Regions from separate parts of the Ruminococcus sp. 1001713B170207_170306_F1 genome, predicted to be linked through region 1. Evidence: riboswitches for the same ligand, from Rfam matches in the RefSeq annotation. Region 1 holds a riboswitch; each other region holds the start of a gene.
The links. A riboswitch is a leader RNA that binds a small molecule or an ion and turns the genes downstream of it on or off. The one in region 1 is predicted to bind cyclic di-GMP.
Positions count from the first base shown of each region.

Region 1 (6,759 bases):
TGCTGAGATTATTTCATTACTCAGCCGTGCTTCATCCAGTGCCTGCTTTAATTGATTCTGGATCGTAGTTTCTTTTTCCATGATATCATCAATATGCCGAAAACCCACCAGTGCGAAAAAATGTTTCTCATCCTCGTATATTTTGGCTGCCTGTGCCTCAAAAAATTCATGCTGGTTCGGATTCGGTTTACTTCTATAATGGTATGTAATGCGCTCCTTCCGGGAAAGCTGTTCCTTTAGATGCCCTGTCGAAATCCAGTCCTTAAATTCCTGTCTTTCTTTCTCATACAGATATTGAACCGCATATTGGTCAGCAGAAGAATTGAAATTATCACCCTGTTTCAGATTCATTTTTTTTACGTTGGTTCCATCGTTTATATGGAGAATTTCAAAGGAACCGGTATTTAATTCAACATAATAGACAGCCGTAAAATCTGCACATATCTTATCCAAAAGCCGTCTTTCCGCCATCTGTTCTTCCAACGTACTTTTCAGTTTTCTGTTCCTCATATGTACCATTACAGTCAGGATAAGAAGCAGAACGATCAGCACAGTTATAAAAACCAAAACAGTCACAGACTGCGGTTGCTTCGGAAATAAATTAATTTCTGTCATAACAAAATCCTCTCTCTATGTTTCCTGTCTGCTTTTCCCATGCATCTGGAAGGCTCCTGATTGCTGCGGTTGCCTCATAATCATTTATGACAGGCATTTTGCTTTCTCAACTCTTCGCTTATGGTCTGCTTAATTTTTTCCGCATCCAGCGGCTTTGCGAGATGTGCGTTCATTCCTGCTTCCATACACTTTTCTGCATCTTCCCTAAATGCATTTGCAGTCATAGCAATGATAGGGATTATTTTTGCATCCTGCCGTTCCAGGTCTCTTATTGTTCTTGCAGCAGTAAGACCATCCATCACCGGCATCATAATATCCATTAAAATAACATCGTATGTTCCCGGTTCGGAAGCTTCAAAATGCTGAACAGCTTCTAACCCATTGTTCACTGTTTCTACTTTAGCCCCATTTTCCGTCAGCATAAATTCTGCTATTTCCACATTCAGCTCATTATCTTCAACCAGCAATACCCGGATATCTGATATATCTGCATCAAAATCTTCTTTTTCTTCTGGCCGTGCATTCGTATCAATTTTAAATGGAAGTATTACAGTAAAACAGCTTCCTTCACCAAGCTTGCTTTCAACTGTTATGGTTCCGCCCATCTTTTCTACAAGTTGTTTCACAATAGGCATTCCCAGACCTGTCCCATTATAATCAGAACGTGGGGAATTATCTGCCTGTACAAATGGAGTAAACAATTCATTTTTTATAAATTCTTCTGACATTCCAATTCCATTATCTTTTATTTTAAATTCACATGTCATGTGATCTTCTAATCTTTCAATCGTTCTCATACTCATGTAAATAAAACCATTCACCTTATTGTACTTCATACTGTTTGTAAACAGATTCATCAATATTTTTTTCAGATGAACTGCATTGCTCCAAACATATATACCACTGTAATCATCATGTTCTCCTATAACATGAAGTCCTTTTTCTTCTGCCTGAAAAGATAGTGACTCCGTGATTTCCTGACATACCTGATCCAGATTGATGGATTCATCACCAAAAACCATTGTATCTGATTCTAACTTTGCCATATCTAAAACATCATTTATCAATGATAGTAGCAGTTTCGATGACTCATGTATTTTATTCATGCAATCCTTTGCCCGCTCAGCATCATTTCCGCTTTTCTCAAGAATCGTAAGCATGCCAATAATACCATTGATCGGTGTTCTGATATCATGAGACATGTTATTTAAAAAGGAAGTCTTAGCCTTATTGGCACTCTGTGCTTCTACAAGTGCATTTTGTAATTCCTGCTGTTTTTCTTCAAGCTCCTGATTCAGCTTCAATGCCTGCTCAGCAGACTTCTTGGATTTTTCTTCCGCACGTTTTGATTTTTTCAAAGAATTAAGAATTATACACAGAACAACGAAAAAAGAAATTCCAGCGATAAGTGAAACTGTCAGTAAATTGTCCTGAATAAAATCCTTCGCTGTAACTTTTCGTAAGGAAGCATTATACGAAACTACTGCACCTGAAAATTGAGTTGTAGGTATAGATGTCAGTGTTTTATTCAGAATGGACAAAAGAACCGGTTCTCCCTGCAGAATAGCAAATGGAACATCAGCTTCTTTTGTCAGGAAAACACTATGAAGCTTATTATTTTTCAAATAGTCTGAAACAGTACCTGAATTGCTTACAATACAATCCGTCTCCCCCTTCTGCATTGCTTTTACTGCTGCATCTGATGTTTCATATTCCACAACCTTCCATTGCGGATAATTGTATGAAAGATATGCTTTCAATGCAAAATCATCTTTTTCAACGGCAACTATATTCTCTTTATTTTCATCAAAAGAATCCTTTGCCGTAATTGCTGCCATATTGAGAGTCAACAGCGTATCCGACAAAGCAAATCCATTTGTTTCTGCAAAGTATGGATTCTGGTTTGCATGAAAAATCAGGTCTATTTTTCCATCCTGCAATGCCTGAAGCAGTTCACTTCTTGTCTCATATCCATTTAATTCAAATTCCAGAGTCTGACCTTGCAGACAATTTTCTGCAAGATCCACATAATCTGTAATAACACCTGTCAGTTTACCTGTTGATGGATCTACACTGCTGATACCTCCATCCTGATTCAGATACCCTATCCGGATTGCACCATGCTGCCCGATCCACTCACTTTCTTCTTTTGAAAGAAACGAGCTGCTCTGTGCAGAAAGATAACGCCTGTAGAGATCATCTGTGTAAAATGGGTTGTCATCCTTGATTCTGCGCATAGCACTATCCAGTGCTTCTTTGATATCCGGACGTTCTGGATTTATAGCGAAATAGATTTCTGTCTCTCCAATACTTGTAAGCGGTGAAATATCCGATTCTTCCCAACGGGATTCTTCTACCGAAACGAAGCAGTCAATTTCATGTTTCGACAGTTTGTCCATAATTTCTGTGGTTGTAGAAACATTGATATGCTTCGTATGCAGACCATATTTTGATTCCCATTCATTAAGCACATCCTCCACTATATTATCTTTAGACACACCAATATTTTTTCCCTCAAAAGAATCCAAATTTCCTGCTGTAAGATCCATATTGGATGCATCCGTATAGATGTAATATTTCTCTTCCCCCATAGGCATATCGGAAAAAAGCATATTTTCAGCACGTTCGTCTGTATAGGAAATGTCACCAAGAATATCAATCTCTCCATTTTCCAACTGTGTAAAGCAGTTTTTCCAATCACTTGTTATGTATTTATATGTCCATCCTGCATAACCTGCAATATCTTGAAGATACTCATAACCATAGCCGCTTCTTTCTCCCTTTTCATTGACGGTATTATAAGTTTCTTCAAAAGATCCTACCCGGATAACATTGTCAGAGTTTTCTTTGGCAAATGTAGGAACGGATAAAACAATAAAACATATAATTGTGCAAAATATAATGTAACAAAATTTGAAATTCATTATATTCTGTACTAATTTGCACTTCTTCATCTTTCTCCCCTCCTCTAGGCTACAGTTGCTTGCTTCCAGATTTTAATTTTACATTCATTAATTGTCAATAACCTCCCCGCTATTTTTCCAAACAGCTTCTGTATTACTTATTCAAGTGCTCTACCATAAAAAAGCACTGCCAAACAGACAGTGCAACCTCATTTCATGCAACTGGCTGCCATTTTACAGGCCCTGTAGCTTTGCGTCCCAGACTTTCATCTGGTTTGCCGATTTCCTTATTATAGCTTTAATACTTATGCAAAAAAACTGATTTCATTATACTTTAATGCTCTAGTATACACAAGAAAACATTACCGTTTTAACGACAAAAATAAAAAAAGAACAGCCGATACATATACTCGAACTATTCTTCTACTTCCGAAGACCACGTAGCATTGACATCACTGTTTCCTGCTCATTTGTACTCAGATTATTCCATATCCTTAAAACTTCTTTCTGTTTTTCTGTCAGATTCTCTGAATTACCTTCCTGAAAAAAATGTGATAATGTCACACCCAAAGCTGTACATATTTTTTCAAGTGTGATCAGCGACGGCAGGTTTTCCTGCGCCATGATTCTTCCCAGTGATGACTGGGAAATTCCAAATACACATAAGCATGATACAATAGAGGCATGCTGAAGGAGGATCTCATATGGCAAAGCAAGCTGTACAATTTCTTCTTTTGTATGATATTTGTTATTCAACTCCATCGTTATTTTTAATGCCCTTTGAGACAGCTCATGCATGATCAGATGGTCTTCACTTCCACCGTCTACAGTATATCCGGGCTTCATATTACTCAAATATTCTTCAAATGTCATGATTAACCAACCCCGTTTTCTTTAAAAAATTTCTGGATTTTATCAAATGGGATTACATCCAGATTATCGTAAAGATCTGTATGAACAGCCCCTGGAATTGTCAGCAGCTCTTTATTGGATGTGTACTTGCTGTCCTTGATCATATTTTCATAAGCATCTTTTCCAAAATAATAACTGTGCGCTTTTTCTCCATGAACGATAAGGACTGCACTTCTGATTTCATTACAGTACTTTAATATTGGCTGATTCATAAATGACATACATCCAATACTGTTCCAGCCCCCATTGGAATTCAGGCTCCTTTTATGATAACATCTGCCTTTATAATACTCACTATAATCTTTTACGAAGAGAGGGGCATCTTCGGGAACCGGAAGTGGAACACAACCACCGCTTCTGGAATACTCGCCTTTACGGTATTCTTGTGTTCTGAGGGCATTCAGTGACTGTTTCTTTGCATAACGTGCTTCTTCACTGTCCTCAGAATCAAAGTACCCATTTGCATTTACCCTTGTCATATCATACATGGTAGATGCTACAGTTGCTTTTATTCTTATATCCAATGCAGTTGCGTTAAGAGCCATTCCACCCCATCCGCAGATTCCAATGATTCCTATTTTATCCGTATCCACATCTTCCCGAACAGAAAGAAAATCAACAGCAGCCATGAAATCTTCTGTATTAATATCCGGAGAAGCCATGAATCTTGGATTGCCTCCACTTTCCCCCGTAAAAGAAGGATCAAATGCAATCGTTAAATATCCTTTTTCAGCCATCGTCTGCGCATATAATCCGGAACACTGTTCTTTGATTGCACCAAATGGTCCGCTTACGGCAATCGCAGGATATTTCCCTGACACATTTTTCGGCTTATACAGATCTGCAGCAAGTGTGATTCCATAACGATTTACAAATGTCACTTTCTTATGATCTACTTTTTCACTCTGTGGAAAAGTTTTATCCCATTCAGATACCAACTTTAATTCTTCTGTTTTTAACATATTCAACATCCTCCATATGCAAAATTTCTTGTAATTATACTAACAATAGTATATGATATAAATATCATACAACCTAAAGTTAACTTTAGGTCAAGCATATTTTGAAAGAAGGTTTTTTATGTATACAATCGGTCAGGTCTCTGCAATGTTTGGTCTCCCTGTTTCTACCTTAAGATATTATGACAAGGAAGGTTTTTTCCCTAATCTGGAGCGTAAAGGAAACATCCGTTATTTCAGCGATAATGAGTTGGAAGCGCTTCGTATCATTGAATGTCTGAAGAAATCTGGGCTTGAGATCAAAGATATAAAGCAATTTTTTATCTGGGTATCTGAAGGCAGCGCCAGCTATGAAAAAAGGAAAGAATTATTTGAAGCCAGAAAATCAGCTGTTGAAACTGAAATCCAGGAACTTCAAAAAACTCTCTCCCTCTTAAAATTTAAGTGCTGGTATTATGAAACAGCAATGAAAGATGGTAATGAAGATACGATAAATGCCATGTTACCTGATAAACTTCCAAAAAATATACAGAAACTATATGACAAAGGACATGAATGATTTTTGTTTCTTCTTCAAGCTGGAATTGATCGTGCTCTGTCTTTCGCTAATGCAACTCCATTTTACTGTGCAAACATAAGTTATGCCCGTCTCAAGATTCGCTTTATATCATCCAGATTTTCAACAAAAAAGATTCCCTCCTGTCGCTCGTTAGAAGATAATCCTTTTTCAATCATATGATTTAGAAGTGCTTTCAAATCATCGTAGTAACCGTTCAGGTTGTAGAGAATGCAGGGTGCCTCCAGATGTTTCAAAGACACCTTCGACATTACCTCTGCAATTTCCTCCAATGTTCCCGTGCCGCCCGGGAAGGCAATAAAGGCTTCTCCTAACTCAATCATTTTGTTTTTTCTCTCAGACATATCCTTAGTCACAATCAGTTTTGTCAGTCCATCATGTTGAAACTCATTTTCAATAAAAAAATTCGGCTCAACACCCGTAACATCACCGCCTGCCTTCAATACACTGTCTGCCAATGCTCCCATTAAACCACCTTTAGAACCACCGTAAACAAGTGCATTTCCACTGTTTCCAATCCATGCCCCCAATTCCTCAACTGCTTTTCGTAAGCATGGGTCATTTCCTTCGTTTGCCCCAAGATAAACTGTTATATTCATTAAAAATTTTCTCCTACAACTTCCGATTGTTCGAGCTTTTCAAATACTAACGTACTTAATTCTGTTCAATAAGTGATTTATAGTAGTTACCAAAGTCAGCAAGTGAATTAACAATTGGAAGCATTTTTGTTCCGAGTTCCGTTAATCCGTATTCAACTCTCGGTGGCTGCTCATGGTAATCGTGGCGATATGCC
Region 1 covers NZ_JADPEX010000030.1:15,432-22,190, reverse strand. Annotated here, with positions in the region: gene I4V84_RS16150 (histidine kinase dimerization/phospho-acceptor domain-containing protein) at 1-615, opposite strand, end outside; gene I4V84_RS16145 (transporter substrate-binding domain-containing protein) at 696-3,569, opposite strand; cyclic di-GMP riboswitch class I at 3,733-3,808, opposite strand; gene I4V84_RS16140 (helix-turn-helix transcriptional regulator) at 3,942-4,391, opposite strand; gene I4V84_RS16135 (alpha/beta hydrolase) at 4,394-5,392, opposite strand; gene I4V84_RS16130 (MerR family transcriptional regulator) at 5,511-5,948, shown strand; gene I4V84_RS16125 (TIGR00730 family Rossman fold protein) at 6,029-6,565, opposite strand; gene I4V84_RS16120 (helix-turn-helix domain-containing protein) at 6,621-6,759, opposite strand, start outside.

Region 2 (6,759 bases), on a different contig from region 1:
AGAGCCACGGTTAAAGGGAATGAAACCTCCCTGATAGCCTTCTACAAAGTTTCTGACCAGTTCTGTCAGTTCTGCCCCGCTTATCCTGCAGCTATATGCCGAAAGACTGTTTGGCATGATCATGTCTCTTGCCATTTTTTCTGTATATCCAGCTTTCAGCACGTTTCCCGTAAAGCTGTTTCCGGTTGCGATTAGCACATCCGTCCCATAAATACCACGCAGAGTGTTTGCCATAACCGAATAAGCCGCATTTCCCCCACTGCTATGAAAACGGTTGGAATAGGATTTCTGTGAATCCAGCACGATATTCTCTGAAGCAGATTCTTCCGCAAGAAGCTGGGAATTAAATGACTGATAGGCCTGCTCTGCATCGTATTCTCCTGAAATCATCTTCGAAACCACATCCTTGGAAACGGAGAAAAAGTCATTTGACGCAATGCGGATATACATGTGGTTTTCCTCGATCACAGGTTTCACATCCTTCAGATATTCCGTAAGCTTAAGATCCACATCCTGGCTGTAGCTTAACAGATCCTGTCCATCACTAATGATCCGGTTCTGTGCATCCTCTGAAAGCATTGTATTCAGTACCTTCATTGCTTTCTTCCGGCGCGTCTCGTCCTGTGTCAGGTCACGGTTTAATGCCACCTGAAAATATGGGGTCGTCATCAGCCACTTTTCGCCATTCTCCTGAAAGAATGGCAAAAATGTTGTGTTAATGCCCTGATCCTGTAACATTTTTACACCAGCTGAGCTGCTGAAGTACATGGCAAGCTTACCACTTTGGTACATCTCAATTATATCATCATAATTCATATCCAGATCGTCCTGGTTCAGCCCGGTATCCTGGATAAACTGTTCCATGCGTTCAAAAGCCTCCGGCCAGACGGTATCATCCAGACCTTCTCTCTTTGTATTATCCGGGTCACTGTAGGTGGTGCGCCACTTGCGTCCGTCTACAGAAGACAATTCTGATGCAGACAGACCCTGCAGTGTTTCCATACAGGTATAATCGTAATAATAGTCTGCAGTAAAGCCACGGATTCCCACCTCGTCAAATGCCTGGCAGGCAGAGACAAAGCTTTCATAATCGGTTGGCAGCGGAATTTCATACTTTTCAAAAAGGTCCTTGTTCACTACAAAACCGTGGGCATCTGCACACACGGGAAGCCAGTTTACGCTGCCATCCTCGTTCATAAAACTGCTGAGGTAGGTATCATAGACAGCACCTGCCTCATTGGTTGTGGAAAGATCCATCAGACTGTCATTCAGCGGACTTGCGTCATGCAGGGAAAACCGGCAGCAGGTAATAATATCCGGCAATCCACCGTTTTCATCAAGAAATTTATAAAAATCCAGATCATTATTGCCGACTACAAATTCAACATTGATATCCGGAAGCTGTTCCTGGATGTATGGTGCATATTTATCATACAGGCTGGTGCTCCATAAATACACTGTGATGGTTTCTGCATCTTCTTTTTCTGCAATTTTTCTGCCGCAGCCTGACAAAAGTGATGTGCCTGTCGCCATCACCAGAAGTACAGCAAGTAACTTACTCCGTTTTTTCTTTTTCATTATGACTCCCCCTGAAACTGTGTTTCATTAGTTTATAAATTATATTTATTAATAATTTTCCATCAACAGGCTTTGCTATATGTTCATCCATTCCTGCTTCTTTAGCTCTCAGTCTGTCCTCCGTGAATGCATTTGCTGTCATTGCAATGATCGGAATCATCTTTGCATCCTCTCTGTCCAGAGAACGGATTTTCTTTGTAGCTTCATAACCATTCATAACTGGCATCATAATGTCCATAAGAATGACATCAAATTCACCAGGTTTACTTTTTCTGAATAGCTCAACAGCTTCCTGTCCATTCCATGCTTTCGTCACCTCAGCACCTTCATTCTGGAGCATAAATTCTGCAATTTCCATGTTCAGCTCATTATCTTCTGCCAGAAGAATATGCAGCCCCTTTATAGATTTTTCTGATACATCCTTCTGTTTTTCACGTTTATCCGCATTCATATCTATTTTGAACGGAACCCGGATCACAAATGTAGTTCCTGTTCCTTCTTCACTTTCAAAGGTAATGGCTCCGCCCATTTTCTCGACCAGATTCTTTGCAATCGGCATCCCAAGTCCTGTTCCGGCAAATTTTGTGCGGCTTCCTGTGTGTTCCTGTGCAAATGGTTCAAAAATATGTTTTTGGAACTCCTCAGTCATTCCGATTCCGGTATCCCGGCAGACAAATTCCATTGTGGTCATTCCTGGCTGTCCGGCTGGGATTTCCATGCAGCTGATATAGATATGTCCGTTTTCTCTGTTATATTTCACCGCATTGGACAGGATATTCATCATCACCCGTTTCACATACCCCGGACTTCCAATAAAATCCCGGTGTGTGATTTCTTTTTTCTCCCACACGATCCTGATATTCTGTTCTGCAGCCATCTGCTCGATTACAGAAAGTACTTCCCTTGAAATACTGCTCAGATTAAATGGAATCTCTTCCAGAACGATTTCGCCTGACTCCAGCTTACTCATATCCAGAATTTCATTTACCAGTTCCAGCAGCAGGTTAGATGCTTCTTTCACCTTTGTTCTGTATTCCGTCTGCTTTTCCATATCATCTGCATAATAGTCTGCCATATGTACCATGCCGCAGATTCCATTGATCGGAGTCCGGATATCATGGCTCATTCGCTGTAGAAACTCTGTTTTTGCCTCATTGGCTGCTTCTGCCTTTTTTGCTGCTATCAGAAGTTCTTCTTTATATTTTTCATCTTTTTCCTGTTCCTGTTTTCGGTGTGCCAGATTGGTTCTGTATGTCCAGAACCAGAATATACTGAACATCAGAAAATAAAGAAAAATAACACTTATCACACTTAATGGAAGATTATGGAACACTTCTGTATCCGGAAGATATGCATAAATATAGTAATCCCTCTGCTTCAGCATGATTCCGTAGCATCCTGTTCCTTCATTCTTCAAATGATAAATGTGCTGACTGTCTGTATGCCTCTTCATTGCCTGAACAACTTCGTTGTCAGCCGTATTCTGCCCCAACAGGCTCTGATCATTGCTGGCAACAACAATCCCCTCGTCTGCAACAATAATCGTTCCATCTTTCTGGATACTATAACCATTTAAAAGCCCTTGTATCGTCAGTGTATAGTTTCTGGCAAATTCAGGAGGTGTGTAATAGTAGATTGCCACAATACCCGGTGCATCTTTTCTGGCACAAGCTGCAATATCAATATAGGATCCGTCTTCCCTGGCAAACCGTTCTGAATAAGATCTTTCTTCATATCCGGTAAAATCCATGATAATGTCTTTTTGCAGATACTCCGTAATCTCATCGGTCAGAGACTCATCCGTACTGTATTCGCAGTCCGTCTTTCCCTCTGTATCCAGTACAATGATACCATCCACCCAGAGAGTCTGCAGGTTTTCTTTCAGGAACTCCCGGCTTAGCTGCCCGCCGTTTTCTGTCTCCATTTTAATATTTGTACTCATCTGTCTGGCACTTTCAATGGCACGGAGGAGGCTTTTGGATTCCGAAGATTCATTATAATGGGTGTAGGTGGAACACTGCACTTTGACATAATTTACAATCTCTACCATTCTTTTCTCGGCTTCCGTTTTTTCTGCATGGAAAAAATAAAACAGTGAACCTACAGCCACACAGATTCCAAACAGACCTCCAATCAGCTGGATCCGTTTTTCTTTTGTCTTCCTCTTAATATCCAAGATCATCCACCTCCAGATATTTCTGGGGATCATCCAGATATTTTCCAATAATTTTCAGGGATGTGCCATCCTGACGCATTTCTTCCAGCGTCTGGCTCATCTGCTCACAGATTCCTCTGTCATCATCTTTTGCAAAAGCGACACCTATTCCAGTGATCATCAGAGGCTCTTCCAGGATACGAAAGCTTGCGTCATAATCCTTCATATACTGGACAACAGATTCCTCATGTGCGGCGACTGCATCTACATATCCTTTTCCCAGAAATGTATAAATCAACTCCCGGTGTCCGAGACTGATCAGATTTGCCAGTTTTGGGATTCTATCATCTGTCCGGTCCAGAAAAATGCCTTCCGGTTTGGTTGTGGACTGGACAGCCAGGTTCTTTCCCTCCAGGTCACTCAGTTTATAAATATCACTATTCTCATTTACAGCGACCACCTGACGGCTTGCTATATATGGTCCCGCCCAGCGGTAACCATCAAGACGCCCTTCCATGGAAAAACAACCCATGATACAGTCAATCTCTCCGCTCTCCACCAGTTCTTTTTTCTTCTCCCAGTTGATCTGGGCAACCTCCACCTGATATCCCATTCTTTTGAAAGCTTCTGTAGCCAGTTCTACATCTATGCCCGTCGGTACGCCATCCTCGTTCAGATAATTGTATGGCGGATAGCTGTCACTGCCGAGGGTAATAACGGGCTTTTCTGTTTCTTCTTTCGTGTTATCTGTGTTTTTACACCCTGCCAGGGTGACTGCTAAAATTCCCGCAAGCAGAATGCCTGCAATCACTTTTTTTCCTTTCATTTTCTGTCTATCCTAACTATCCTTCTCGTATTTTTCATATCTGATTCCCTGCCATAAAATTATTATTGTTACGTCTATGAAATAACACCGTAAAAAAACACTGTCTCACAGACAGTGCACCTCAGTTCATGCAACTGGCTGCCATTTTACAGGCCCTGTAGCTTTGCGTCACAGACTTTCGTCTGTTTTGCCGATTTTCTTATTATAGCTTTTAAAATTATGCAAAAACCTATTTTATTATACTCCATTGCTCTACTTTACACAAGAAAAACCTCACCGCTTTAACACTTAAAAATTTAAAAAAAGAACAGCCGATACATATACTCGAACTGTTCTCCTTCTTCCGAAGTCCACGCAGCATTGACATTACTGTTTCCAGACATGATCTGCTGCATTTATAAGGCATCCCAGATTCCTTTATTTTCAAAATTAAATGCCGCATTTCGTGCATCCTCTACAATTTCCTTGTCATAACCTAACATATCCAAAAGCTGAATCGCATTTCGGGATGTGGCTCTTCCCTTTTTCAGGATATAGGAAAATACCACCTCTTTTTCCTGTACGTCTTCCTCAAAATGATAGTTTTCATACTGGGAATCCAAAATGTACGACAGTTCTATGTCATGAGTAGCTGCAAAAGGCAGCACCCATTTTTGCCGAAGTGCATTTAAAATTCTGGATGAAGCAGCAATCCTCTCAACCGTATTTGTACCTCGAAGCACTTCATCAATAATACATAAAAGTGGCTCCCTTTTCTTACTTTCTTCCAATATTCGTTTCAGCGACTTGATTTCTACAATAAAATAGCTCTCTCCACTCTCTATATCATCCCGCAATGCCATAGATGTCATAACTTTCAAAAACGGTGCCTGGTAGGATGAACAAGTACAGGTAACAAGCGTCTGGGCAAGAATACTGTTCATTGCAACATTTTTTAGGAATGTAGATTTTCCGGATGCGTTAGAACCGGTTACCAAAGTTCCTCCGGCTACTTGAAAGCTATTGGCAACTGCCTCCTGAAGCAGTGGGTGATACAGATCTTCTACAGCCATTTCAATCTGCGTGACACCACTTTCCCAGCTTTTAAACTCAGGTTTGCACCAAAGCGTAAGAAGTTCCCGAAAAGATGCAATGGAAATACACGCATCCAGTTCTCCAATATTATCAATAAGCTTCAAAATAGAGTCCGTTTTGTCCTGAATTTTTTTCAAAAGACCGTTATAAACCAGAATGTCTATATGAGTCAGCATTCTGATATAGTCCATAAGAATCTGTGCCGGATCTCCTCCATCTGTATTTTTACTGGTCAAAAAAATTGCTTTCCGGTTAAGACCCTTAAACACCGCTCTGGCTTCTGCAATAGCAGACATCTGCTTTCTTGTTTCTGACCATTGCACATTCTTTATTTTTTCTGCAACAGATAACATTCGAAGCAAGTGTGCATAACAATCCAGGTAAGCTTCAATTAATTTTCGGTCATTGCCTGCATAATAAATTGTAATATTTGTTATCATTAAGACTATGAAGCAAAAAAAGCCAACTACTGGCTTCACAGGTAAAAGCACTGCAACATTCAACACCAGCAGTATCAACATAAACCAATGGATTCCTGTTTTTACCTCAGAAGAACTTTTAAGAGCCAATACCGTATCCGACAAAGAACCTAATCTCGTTTTTCCAATCTGCGACAGGAGCAGCTGCATATGCTCCCGTTCTTTTTCATGTTGGGAAAAAAAATCTATCAACTCATCTCTTTTGTCTATTTCAGCCTGAGAAAATACAGGTCTTCGCATCATATCATAAAGCACATCTTCCCCAGGAGAAGAAATCGTCTGATTTACCATCTTATAAAGGCGATCCATATCCAGATCATTCCAGGTAATATCATCTATTGCGAAACCTTCTTTTTCTCTTCGTCTAAAATAATGGGAAATCTGCTCAATGTCACCAGGCTCATATTGTCTGGTATACGGCTTCCCCCAGTTTCTTCGAATTTTAGTCAAGATACGCTTTTTATTTTTATAATTTTCATATATAATCCATAAAACAAATAGCAAAAGGCATACTGCTATTGTCAAGATTACTGATACATATGGATTCATTCCGCTTTCACCTCTTTTATGTAATCAATTCAATAGAATTGTATTTTTTAGTTCTCTTGCCGCAGCTCCCATAGGATGCTGGCTGTCATACACCAGGC
Region 2 covers NZ_JADPEX010000001.1:63,846-70,604, forward strand. Annotated here, with positions in the region: gene I4V84_RS00310 (ABC transporter substrate-binding protein) at 1-1,578, opposite strand, end outside; gene I4V84_RS00315 (ATP-binding protein) at 1,556-3,760, opposite strand; gene I4V84_RS00320 (transporter substrate-binding domain-containing protein) at 3,744-4,559, opposite strand; cyclic di-GMP riboswitch class I at 4,686-4,761, opposite strand; gene I4V84_RS00325 (DNA mismatch repair protein MutS) at 4,955-6,562, opposite strand; gene I4V84_RS19745 (hypothetical protein) at 6,686-6,759, opposite strand, start outside.
Region 2: another riboswitch for cyclic di-GMP. It lies ahead of I4V84_RS00320 (transporter substrate-binding domain-containing protein); the one in region 1 lies ahead of I4V84_RS16145 (transporter substrate-binding domain-containing protein).

Region 3 (6,759 bases), on a different contig from region 1:
ATTAAGGCTAAAGGCGTGGTCAGAGCTATGTTCTTCATTCCAAACATTGTCAGTGCCGTATTGGTATCCTTTATCTGGGTGTTTATTTTTACAAATGCAATGCCTGCACTTGGCGGAGCATTAGGCTGGGACTGGCTGGCAAATATAAGCTGGTTCGGAACTCCGTCAATGGCAACTGTGACGATCATTGTGGTTTCCATTTGGCAGAACATTGGTTTCTTGATGATCATTTATACCGCAGGTCTTCAGACTATTCCGAAGGATGTTATGGAGTCTGCTGAGCTGGATGGCTGCAGCGGTCTGAAAAAAGTTCTGAAAATTGAGCTTCCGCTGCTTATGCCAACTGTCACGATCAATCTGTTTGTTTCTATTTCTGGAGCATTTAAGTCATTCGATATTCCGAACGCAATGACAGGCGGTGGTCCTTACGGTTCCACAATGCCAGTTGCCATGAATATTTACCAGGAAGCTTTCACCAAGTACAATCTGGGCTATGGCTCAGCGAAATCTGTAATCCTGTTCCTTACAGTAGCAGCGGTTACTCTGATCCAGTTGTACTGCACTCGTAAGAAGGAGGTAGAATACTAATGAAAAAGAAAGTATGGCTTCCAACCATTATTATGTTTTTCTTTGGTGTCCTGTTCCTTATGCCGATCATCCTGCTTGTGATGAACGCATTCAAGACACATAACGATATGATCCAGAACTTCCTTTCTTTTCCACATTACCTCTATACCGGAAACTTTACAGAAGCTATAGAACGTCTGAAATTCTGGAGAGTAGTTGGAAATTCAGCATATGTAACCCTGGGAACCATGCTGGTATGTACCATCATTTCCTTTATGGCTGCATATGGAATTGCGCACATCCCTGGAAAGCTTGGAAATGTTTTGTATCTGATGTTCACCCTTGGACAGATCATTCCGTTCCATTCCATTATGATCGCGCTTTCTGTACAGCTGACCAACACAAACCTTTTGAATAACCTGACCGTACTTATTTTCCTGTATGCCGGCTTCCACGGAGCATTTGGTATTTTTACCTACGTTGGCTTTTTGAAGTCCATTCCGAAGGAATTGGAAGAGGCAGCAGCAATTGACGGCTGTGGCATGTTCCGCTGCATGTGGCAGGTAATTTTCCCATTGGTACGCTCCACAAGCATAACTCTTCTGGTACTGTTTTTCCTGTGGACATGGAATGATTTCCTTATGCCAAACCTGTATGTTTCAGACAGTGGTTTGAGAACCCTGACAGTTGCTATTTATATGTTTAAGAGTACCTCCGGATCTGAGTGGAATCTGATGCTTGCCGGAATGACTCTGTCTATGGTTCCAATCATAATCATTTATATTGCAGCACAGAAATATATCACCAGCGGACTTACCGCAGGTGCAGTAAAAATGTAATTGAAAAGGAGAACGGCAGAAAATGGACAATATTAATTTACAGAGAATTGAAGGCTATACAGTTCAGCTGGTAGCAGAGGATGTCTGGGCAATCGATGAGTTCGGAGCAGACATTATTTATCTGGTAAAAGGTGAAAAAAGTGCAGCTGTGATCGATACCGGTTCAGGTTTTGGAAATCTGAAAAAGGTGATCGAAACCCTGACTGATTTGCCATATGTTGTATTAAATACACATGGACATCTGGATCATGTGGGCGGCAATCACGAGTTCGGAAAGGCATATCTGAGTGAAAAAGATTTCAAAATGGCAGATACAGAAAAACTTAGAAGCGGCTGGAAGAAATATGTGGAAAAAACAAAGAAGGAACCGGGATTTTATGGAACAGAGTACATAATTGAAGGTCGTGAGCCTGGAGATTTCCAGATGCTGCCGCTGAGCGAGCATCAGATCTTTGATCTGGGCGGCAGAAGTCTGGAAGTGTTATTCACACCAGGACATACTCCTGGAAGTGTAGTTTTCCTGGATAGAAAAAATAAATTTCTGTTTGCCGGAGACAGTGTAGTGTCAACTCCGATCCTGATTTTTGATACCTATTCCTCAACAGTAAAGGAATATGCAGAGGGATTAAAGAAGTTAGATAAAGAAGATTTTGAGCTTATTTTCCCAGGACATTTTTTACGTCCGATCGGAAAAGCAATTCTTCACGATCTTATCACATGTGCTGATAAAATCGTAGAAGGAACTGCAAAACCGGAGCCTATTGACTTCAGCCATATGTCTTCAGAACCAGCTGTTCTCTACAAATACGGAAAAGGAAATATCGCCTATAACGACAAGCATATTTGCTGATAAATAATTTTTTTACAAATTTTATTGAAAATCATTTGCCATGATATGCCAGTACATATATAATGAACACATTGTTGCATGAGGAGGGCAGTTATGGAGCAGATAACAATTAAAGAGGTTGCGAAACTGTGTGGCGTAGGAGTCAGCACGGTGTCCAGGGCTATTAACAATCACCCGGACATTAATCCTGAAACGAAACAGAAGATTCTGGATATTATCAAAGAGTATAATTATGTACCGAATAACAGTGCCAGAAACCTGAAACGAGCTGATTCAAATACGATCGCAGTTATGGTAAAAGAAATCAGCAACCCATTCTGGGGTGTTATGCTGCATGTGTTGGAGAAAAAGGTTCGTGAAAGAAAATACTGCCTGGTATTGCAGAATGTAGCAGATGATGAAGATGAAGTTGAGCTTGCGCTTCAACTGGAAAAAGAGAAAAAGGTCAAGGGAATCATATTTCTTGGTGGTATGTATGATTATGATGAGTCAAAGCTGAGAATGGTGAGGGTTCCGTATGTGATCGCCAGTTCCGGAAAAACAATTCCGGAGGATACTGGATCTTATACTCGAAGCGCTCTTGTAACAATTGATACAGAGATCGAGAGCCAGAATATGGTTGATTATCTGTGCAGCTGTGGACATAAAAGAGTTGCGTTCATTACTTCCGGAGATGAAGGTCTGGGAAGGTGCCATCTGAATGGCTATAAAAGGGCATTGGAGAAAAATGGACTGGAGTACGATGAGAAGCTTATAGTCCGTTTAAAGCCGGGGAATAGAATTTATACTATTGAGAATGGTTATAACAGTACCCGTGAGCTTTTGGAATCAGGAGTAGATTTTTCCTGTATTTATGCTATTTCAGATACTTTGGCTGTAGGAGCCTGCAAAGCAATTATTGACAGCGGTAAAAGAGTACCGGAGGATTATTGCGTGGCAGGGGCTGATGGACAGGATATTGCAGAATATTATCATCCATCTATTACTACTTTGGAATATCCCAGAGTGGAAACTGCACAGCAGAGTATTCGTACTTTGTTTGACATGATTGACCGGAAAAAGGTGGTTAAACGGCAAATGCTGGCCGGAAGACTCATAGAACGGGAATCTACACGTAAACTGTGAGGGGTGTATGTTACTACCCAGACAGCGAAAAGAAATCTGTGAAATTATTTGAGAATGATTATCAGTTGTTACGGTCAGCTCAGATAGTTTTACAGATTTTTTCATTTTTGTATTTTTTAGACGGATTTTTGTGAATTTTAACAAAGAAAATCCGTTGACAAAAGTGAGGACTTGCTCTATTATAAGAAATGAATAAAAGGCAAACCTGTTGAAAGACAGGGACGCAAAGCCAAGGGTCTAAGGTCTCAGGACTATGACAGCCGGTTGCCGCATTGATATTGATTAGGTAATGTAATATGACAGGAGACGTGGTTCTTCTATTTGTGGCGACCGTTTATTTAATCTGATAAACGGTTTTTTTATTTCCACAAACTGATGGGACTGATAGTTTCCGGATAGCGGCAAGTCAGTTACATTATGGTTCAAGAAAGGTGTGTTATTTATGAAAGGAAAGAAATTAGCAGAGTGGCTCGCAAATAAAAAAGTTGTTTCCAGTTGTGCTGCTATAGCATTGGCAGCAGTGATCGGCGGCGTTTCATTATTCTCAGGAGTAGGAGAAACACCTGAATTCCCCAGTTACACAGATCCGATCATGGAGACTTCCATCATAGAAGATGAAACTCCACTGGCTTCCCAGCCGAAGACTACTGTGAAGACTACCTCCAGTACCAAGACAACTAGGAAGACTGTTAAATTAAAAAAGGCTTCCAAGAAGAGCTATACCAAGAAACTGAAAACCAAAACAAAAGTAACCAATAAAACAAATAAATCCGGTAATACAACAGTAGATACCAAGACAACCGTTGTTACCAAAGCAACAGCGAAATACACCAAGAAATCCAAAAAGAAAGTTGTTACATCCAAGATCACAACAACTGTTCAGACAACAACTACACAGCAGGTATCAATTGACAATGAGACCGCTGTAAGCACTACTTCTTCTGGTACTTCTGCTGCCCAGGTAACTGCAGCAGCAAACTCTTCACAGAACCAGAGCAAACACGAGGAAAATGTAGCAAGTGTTGCAGGCAAGATGGACAATCGTGTAATTGCAGCATATCAGCAGCTGGGATTTAAGCTTGTTGTTGATCCATCCGTCAACTATTCAGGATATTTTGATGCAAGATCAAGATCTATTACAATGAAGCAGATCGATGATTCTGTTTATCATGAGTTGGGTCATTTCCTTGCATTTATCGCAGGAAATGCAGATAAGACAGCAAGCTTCCAGAGCATTTTTGCAGCTGAGAAGGCAAATGTTACAGCTTTTAATAAAGCCTATGTAACACAGAATGCTTCCGAATATTTTGCAGAATCTGTTAAGGATTACATCCTGAACAATGCTTCCTTGAAGAGTAGCAGACCACAGACTTATGCAGCTGTTCAGAATGCACTGAATCAGATTACAGATGCACAGATCGCTAAGATCCAGAAGATTTATGGAGCGTTCTGGAACTAATGATTTTAAAGATGACCGGCACCCGGAGAAATATCTCCGGGTGTTTTACTGTGGATACCACAGGCGCGGGAAAATAGTGTTTTATAAAAAGGTAAGTGACAGATAGTACTTACCTTTTTGTCACCGGGAGAGCCGTAATCTTATATATGTCGAGTTACTGTTCACTGGTAACATTCCGCGAGGTGTTTTTTGTGAACAAAATTCACAGAAAACCCGAGAATTAAGTTTGCGCAGCAAACGCTACTTCTTGTGCTTGTCACAAGAAGGTTCGTCTTTCTGTGCATCGCGAAGCGTGTTACTGGTCACGGAGTGAACAGTAACTATGTCGAAGAGTCTGGATATGTGTCGACAGAAAATTCTTGCAATGAAAAACCTTAGGTGTGTATAATACAAAACAAAGGTTATCACTTTCTTGCAGGCAGGGATAGATATATTGGGGTCACTGGTCCTAAGTGAACAGTAATATATATTTGGAATGGATGTAGACACGGCGCCTGAAATGTGTTAGAATCAACTTTAATAAGTTTTTTGAAGGATGTTTTTATAATTCAGTATATAGCTTCTGTCTAATCAGACATTTGTATCCCGTTAAATCAAAATTGAAATGTGTTTTAGAATTGTATTAGTCGAAGAGGTAGATGATTGATGAAAGAAAAGTATGAATCATTATCCCTGGCTACGCTGAAAGACTTGGCAAAAGCCAGAGGACTGAAGGGCATTTCTACTATGAGAAAGCCTGAATTAATTGAACGTATGCTGGAAGAGGACAGGAAAGAACAGACTGCAGAAAATGAGCAGACTATTTCCGGAACAGCAGAAGAGAATACCATACCTGCAAGACCAGAGCCTGTGGCAGCAGAAAAAACAGAAAATACGGGAAGTGTTTCTTCACCGGAGAGAAGAGAAGCACCAACCAGATCCCGTACCATTATACGGCGTAATCCTGAGTACCGCAGCAATAATTATGGCAGAAATGAAAATGCAGGACGCCAGAACAGTTATAATGGGGAAAACAGACCGGAGAACTTCGTGAAGCGCACTCCTGTAGCGAAACCTGTAGAAGTGGTTCCGCCAGCCGAATTAAGACCTGAGGAAACGGAACAGCCCCGTACAGGCGCAGCCAGTGAGAACCGTACAGAAGAGGATGTAAGCAATGCTTACAGTGTTCCGGCTGAAACGGTCCAGCTTGACAGTGGCGAAAAGGCCAATGGAATCCTGGAGGTTATGCCGGATGGGTTTGGATTTATCCGAAGTGAGAATTATCTTCCAGGAGAAAATGATATCTATGTTTCTCCGTCACAGATCCGCAGATTCAATCTGAAGACAGGGGATATTATTCAGGGAAATATCCGTATTAAAACACAGGGGGAGAAATTCAGTGCCCTTTTGTATGTGACATCTATCAATGGCTTCCATCCAAGTGAGGGACAGAAGAGATACAATTTTGAAAATATGACCCCGATTTTTCCAGATGAGCGTCTGATCATGGAGCGGCCTGGCGGAACTACTGCCATGCGTATCGTAGATCTGATCAGCCCTATCGGAAAGGGACAGCGTGGTATGATCGTTTCCCCGCCTAAGGCAGGTAAAACTACTTTGCTCAAGGATGTTGCGAAATCTATTCTTAAGAATAACAAGGATATGCATCTGATCATTCTTCTTATTGATGAACGTCCTGAGGAAGTTACCGATATCAGGGAAGCAATACAGGGACCGAACGTGGAAGTTATTTATTCCACATTTGATGAGCTTCCGGAGCATCATAAGCGTGTATCCGAGATGGTTGTAGAGCGTGCACGCCGCCTTGTAGAACATAAGCAGGATGTTGTGATCCTTCTGGATTCCATTACCAGACTGGCAAGAGCCTATAACCTGGTTGTTCCCCCAAGTGGAAGAACTCTGTCAGGAGGTCTTGATCC
Region 3 covers NZ_JADPEX010000029.1:17,080-23,838, forward strand. Annotated here, with positions in the region: gene I4V84_RS15815 (sugar ABC transporter permease) at 1-588, shown strand, start outside; gene I4V84_RS15820 (carbohydrate ABC transporter permease) at 588-1,406, shown strand; gene I4V84_RS15825 (MBL fold metallo-hydrolase) at 1,429-2,256, shown strand; gene I4V84_RS15830 (LacI family DNA-binding transcriptional regulator) at 2,350-3,381, shown strand; cyclic di-GMP riboswitch class I at 3,570-3,653, shown strand; gene I4V84_RS20020 (hypothetical protein) at 3,824-4,840, shown strand; gene rho (transcription termination factor Rho) at 5,486-6,759, shown strand, end outside.
Region 3: another riboswitch for cyclic di-GMP. It lies ahead of I4V84_RS20020 (hypothetical protein); the one in region 1 lies ahead of I4V84_RS16145 (transporter substrate-binding domain-containing protein).